2 linked regions of the Cohnella abietis genome follow. The protein of the gene in region 2 interacts with the protein of the main gene of each other region in a pairwise test. Links are inferred from orthologs where the notes say so. Each region holds a gene or a part of one and is shown on either strand. Other genes may lie near its edges.

Evidence for each region. Proteins that work in one complex are often made in the same cells at the same time.
Region 1: the proteins of eno (region 2) and rpe interact in binary tests that used the Escherichia coli proteins (3 or more experiments, as listed by UniProt). The link is inferred for Cohnella abietis from one-to-one orthologs.

What each region holds. Positions count from the first base shown.
Region 1 is NZ_AP019400.1:4,368,374-4,371,304, forward strand. It holds rpe (ribulose-phosphate 3-epimerase), read right to left. Parts: upstream 1,823-2,931; coding sequence 1,178-1,822; downstream 1-1,177. Other genes in the region: KCTCHS21_RS19170 (DAK2 domain-containing protein), read right to left, coding at 1-100; KCTCHS21_RS19175 (Asp23/Gls24 family envelope stress response protein), read right to left, coding at 125-484; rpmB (50S ribosomal protein L28), read left to right, coding at 686-874; spoVM (stage V sporulation protein SpoVM), read right to left, coding at 958-1,038; rsgA (ribosome small subunit-dependent GTPase A), read right to left, coding at 1,824-2,729. UniProt on the Escherichia coli protein: Catalyzes the reversible epimerization of D-ribulose 5-phosphate to D-xylulose 5-phosphate.
Region 2 is NZ_AP019400.1:622,062-624,934, reverse strand. It holds eno (phosphopyruvate hydratase), read right to left. Parts: upstream 2,147-2,873; coding sequence 854-2,146; downstream 1-853. Other genes in the region: gpmI (2,3-bisphosphoglycerate-independent phosphoglycerate mutase), read right to left, coding at 2,181-2,873; KCTCHS21_RS02685 (LysR family transcriptional regulator), read left to right, coding at 1-761. UniProt on the Escherichia coli protein: Catalyzes the reversible conversion of 2-phosphoglycerate (2-PG) into phosphoenolpyruvate (PEP). It is essential for the degradation of carbohydrates via glycolysis.

The sequences.
Region 1 (2,931 bases), 3.7 Mb from region 2 along the record:
CATTCAGTGCGTTTATCTGCTCAACATTGCCGGACAAACGCTCAGCGCCCGCCAATATCATGGCGGTCCATTCCTTACCGTTCAAGAAGCGCTTACTCAATGAGATATTCCCCTTCCTAATAAGCTACTTCAACACTCGCACTCCTTGAACATTCACGTTGACGATATCAACCTTAAGTCCAACGACTTCTTCCAGAACGTATTTAACCTTAGATTGAATATTATGAGCTACTTCAGAAATTTTGGTTCCATAGCTAACAATAACATACAGATCAAGGTGTACGAGCTCCCCTTCATGACGAACCTCTACACCCCGGGACAGGTTTTCCCTGCCTAGAAGCTCCGCAATGCCATCCTTAAAGCCTTTGCGGGAGGCCATGCCAACAAGACCATAACAATCTAATGCTGCTGAACCAGCAATTACCGCAATGACCTGATCGGCCACGTCAATCTTCCCGTTCTCTGAGACCAACTGCAGAGGCATGGAAATTCACTCCTTTATGCCTTATTATGGACCATACCTAATTGTACTATAAAAAAACGGGAGAATGAAGTCGTTATCTGGGAAAATCAGACGAATAAGCATTAAAAGCTCAATCATATCCACTTTTTCATTGCATCAAACTACTTGCTATGCTAAGATAGTGTAGTATTTGTATGGACGTGGTAGGGAGGTGTATTTTTAGTGGCTCGTAAATGTTATATTACAGGGAAAAAGCCGGGTTCCGGCAACAACAAATCTCACGCGAATAACACTACCCGCCGTTCTTGGGGGGTTAACGTACAAAAAGTGCGCATTTTGGTGAACGGTAAACCTAAACGTGTTTATGTTAGCACCCGCGCTTTGAAGTCCGGAGCAGTAACACGCGTATAATTAACCTCGATTAACGGGTTATGAAGAAAAAACCGTCAGGTTCTCCTGACGGTTCTTTTTTTGTGATTAACAGCCTAAAGGCGTCAATTTTTGTGAAATGTATTGAGAATTGCTTTGACGAAGCCACCCAAAAATTTCGGCAGCTTGATGGTGTAAAACTTCATCGTCCCATCCCTCCTCCGCAGGCTGAACCCTTACCGACTTCTACAATCGAAGTGCGCTATTGATTCATTTGTATGCAGCAAGCACTTTGTCCTATACCAGACAAATAGGAAGGATGAGACAATTTTATTTGAAAGGCTATTAGCGTAATGCGGCAATTGCAGCTGCCCTGTCCTCGTGACCAAAAATATAAGTACCAGCAACAAGAGAATTTGCTCCTGCTTCTCTAACCCATGCAGCAGTTTCTGCGTTTATCCCGCCATCAACTTGGATGTGAATGTCCGTTCGGCCGTGTCGTTCCAGCATCTCCTTTAGCTCACGCAGCTTGGGTAGCATAGCAGGCAAGAAAGATTGGCCTCCGAATCCTGGATTGATTGTCATAATCAATATAAGATCAATTTCGTCCAATATATATTCCAGCACGGACAGAGGTGTGTGCGGATTTAATGCTACTCCCGCCTTAATACCAAGCTCCTTTATTTCAGTCAGCGTCCGGTGAAGGTGGACGCAAGCCTCGGGGTGTACAGTGATCCGATCGGCACCTGCCGCAGCTAAAGCTGGGAACAATAGCTGAGGTGCTTCCACCATCAGATGAACATCAAAGAAAAGCTTTGTTACTGGGCGGATCATAGATACAATTGGTGGTCCAAACGTAAGATTGGGAACAAAATGTCCATCCATGATATCGATATGAACCCAATCCGCGCCGGCTGCCTCTATACTCCTAATCTCATCTCCTAGCGATGCGAAATTTGAAGCTAGGATTGAGGGTGCAATTATAGTCATATTAATACCTCCGCTTGATTTCTTTCCACTCTGTCATGAAGCTAACGTAGTTATTGTAACGGCTCTCGGCTATTTCCCCACGTTCCTTAGCTTGCAGAACAGCGCAATGCGGCTCATGGGTATGCGTGCAGCCGCGAAATTTGCACGAGGATGGTAGCTCTCTGAATTCACGAAAGCACGAGCTTATTTCATCAATACCGAGCTCACCGAAATCGAGCTGGCTAAAGCCTGGAGTATCTGCCATGTAGCCACCTCCAGGAATCGCAACAAGCTCTACATGACGAGTCGTATGCTTTCCGCGGCCAAGCTTAACGCTAATTTCATTCGTCTCCAGCTTCAGTCCGGGTATAAGCGCATTCACTAGCGAGGACTTACCTACTCCGGATTGTCCTGCGAGCATATTGATATGCCCTGCAAGAGCTGAGCGTAGCTGCTCCAGCCCCTCTCCTTCGTGCGCGCTTGTAAGCACAACCTGATAGCCGATAGAGCTATACAGCAAGCGAGCTGCTTCCACTGTCTGACGGATGCTCTCGCCTTCTGCGCCCTCAGGAATTCTGTCCATCTTCGTAAAAACAAGCAAAGCATTCATACGAGCATGCTCAGTATGCACTAGAAATTTATCTAGCAGCACGAAGCTCAGCTCAGGCCGTACAACGGAAAATACAAGAACAGCTAGATCTGCATTCGCGATCTGAGGACGAATAAGCTCTGATTGTCGAGGCAGTATCTCCTCAACCGTTCCTTCTCCGTTTTCCGTATTGCTATAGACGACACGATCGCCGACTAGCGGCGATTCGCCCCGTTTCTTAAATATACCGCGCCCACGGCATTGCACAAGACTTCCGACTTCAGCATCCTGCACATAGTAATAACCACTTAAAGCTTTGACGATCAAGCCTTCGGGCATTGGGAAACAGCTCCTTCTCCTAGCCCGATTAGGCTCCAGTAGTCACTCATTACTCATTTGCTCTTTATTGATTTGTTAACTCACCTGTATCTGGATCAGTACCCTCAGCCCCCGTATTGTCAGTACCGCTATTACCTTCACCAGTACCTGGATCTGGTTGGTGTTCAGGTGTTGATATAACAGGGACAATTAGGTAAGGCAC
Region 2 (2,873 bases):
TGACGAGAGGGAAGAAGATTCAGCTTACTGAGGCTGGAAGATTATTTTTGGAGAAATCAGTCACTTTGTTGAAGGAGTACGATTTTCTTTACCATTCGATGGTGGGGTTAACAAGCGGTGAGATTGGAGTCATTCGAATCGGAGTAATGGAGCCAACGGCAAGCTACAGAATGCCGCACATTATGAAAGCATTTATGCAAAAATATCCGCTTGTTCAGGTCAGCATTCAGATCGGAAATACAGCGGCCTTAAATCAAATGCTAGAGGATGATGTCATTGATATTGCCCTCTGCACAACTCCGGAAAGTGCCCAGAACCATATCTTCGAGCCTTTGTTTGTTGAACAGGTTGGTTTGCTTATGCACAAAACCCATCCTTTGGCTAATCAAGACACCATCTATTTACGCGATATGAAGGATTCGGACATTCTTATTACAACCTCAGGCTGCCCTTATCGCAAGAAGCTGGAATCCTCCCTGCTGGAGAAAGGTGGACTCCCCTACCACAGCATCGAAATCGGTAACATGTCCGCGCTCAAATTTTATGTTCAGGCAGATTTCGGACTAGCCGTCGTACCGATCATTACAGCTGATCCCATCCCTGAGAATACCGTACTCAAAGCTGTTTATGACCTTAATTATGGCCTTGTAACTGGGATTCTGAGAAAGAAGGAGCCTCTCACCCTTAGCACGGCTACTGAAAACTTTCTAGAGATACTCAAAGAGAAGATCCGCATGGAGCACCCTCCGCTAGTTATTTAAAAAGATAAAAAGACCGAACCGCGCATAAGCGCAAGGGTCCGGTCTTCTTGTTATCTTGATGTCTGACTAAGATGTATGTGATGGAGCTCGTATTACTTGAAGTTTCTAAGGTTGTAGAACGCCTTTTTGCCTGCATAGATCGCAGTAGTTCCCAAGTTGTCTTCGATGCGAAGCAATTGGTTGTATTTCGCAACACGGTCGGAACGGGAAGGTGCGCCCGTTTTGATCTGACCTGCATTAGTAGCAACTGCGATGTCAGCGATTGTGCTGTCTTCGGATTCGCCGGAACGGTGAGAGATAACAGCTGTGTAGCCAGCGCGTTTCGCCATTTCGATAGCATCGAAAGTTTCTGTCAAAGTACCGATTTGGTTAACTTTAACTAGAATGGAGTTACCTACGCCTTTTTCGATACCATCAGCAAGACGCTCAGTGTTCGTTACGAACAAATCGTCTCCAACGAGTTGGATTTTGCCGCCCAATTTCTCAGTAAGCAATTTCCAACCTTCCCAGTCATCTTCGGAGCAACCATCTTCGATTGTGATGATAGGGTATTTGTCTGCCCAGCTAGCAAGCAGATCAACGAACTCAGCAGGCGTGTAGGACTTGCCTTCGCCTTCGAGGTGGTATTTACCGTCTTTGAAAAACTCTGTAGAAGCAACGTCCATACCAAGGAATACGTCAACGCCTGGCTTGAAGCCTGCTTTTTCGATCGCTTCGATAACAGTCGTGATTGCTTCTTCGTTGGAAGCGAAGTTAGGAGCGAATCCACCCTCATCGCCTACAGCAGTGTTAAGACCTTTTTTGTTCAATACGCCCTTAAGGGAGTGGAAAATTTCTGCGCCCATACGAAGAGCTTCAGCGAATGTAGGTGCGCCAACTGGCAATACCATGAATTCTTGTACGTCAACATTGTTGTCCGCGTGAGCGCCACCGTTGATGATGTTCATCATTGGAACTGGCAATGTTTTCGCATTGAAGCCGCCGAGGTAAGTGTACAAAGGAACATCAAGAGCTTCTGCAGCTGCACGAGCTGTTGCAATGGATACTGCAAGGATAGCGTTAGCTCCCAGCTTAGCTTTGTTATGAGTTCCGTCGATTTCGATCATTTTTTGATCGATTACAACTTGCTCAAGAGCATCGTATCCGATAAGTTCAGGAGCGATGATTGTATTAACGTTATCAACCGCTTTAAGTACGCCTTTACCTAGATAACGGTCTTTGTCGCCATCACGAAGCTCAACTGCTTCATGAGCACCTGTGGAGGCGCCGGATGGAACGATAGCGCGGCCTAAAGCACCGGATTCCAAACGAACTTCAACCTCAACTGTCGGATTTCCCCGGGAGTCCAATACTTCGCGTGCGTAAACATCAGAAATAATTGTCATGAGTAACACTCCTCTAAGTTAAATATGAATTAGGTTAAAACAAGGACTTACCTGTCATTTGCTCTGGCTGTGGAAGCTGCATGAGCTTGAGAATCGTCGGTGCGACGTCCGCAAGAATACCGCCATCACGAAGCGTATGACCCGCTTCTGTCACGATACAAGGAACAGGGTTCGTCGTATGCGCCGTGAAAGGACGCTCGTTATCGTCGATAACCATGTCTGCATTGCCATGATCGGCAATAATGACGCAAACTCCACCTTTGGCAGTTACTGCTTCAACTACGCGACCTAGGCACTCATCTGTTGCTTCTACCGCTTTAATCGTCGGCTCAAGCATACCCGAGTGACCAACCATGTCCGCATTAGCGAAGTTAAGGATAATCGCGTCATGATGCTCCGCTTCGATTTCCTTCAGCAACGAGCTCGTTACCTCGTAAATGCTCATCTCTGGCTGAAGGTCATAAGTGGCAACCTTCGGTGAATTGATGAGTATGCGAGTTTCGCCTTCCAGAACGTGATCCCGTCCACCACTAAAAAAGAACGTAACGTGCGGGTACTTTTCCGTTTCGGCAATTCTGAGCTGTTTTTTACCATGCTGTACTAGAACTTCACCTAAAGTGTTATCAAGTTCCTTAGGCTTATACGCAACAAACCCGCCTACGGTTTCCGCAAAAAGCGTCATGCAGACGAAATACAGGTTTTTAGGGAAATTATCTCCACGATCGAA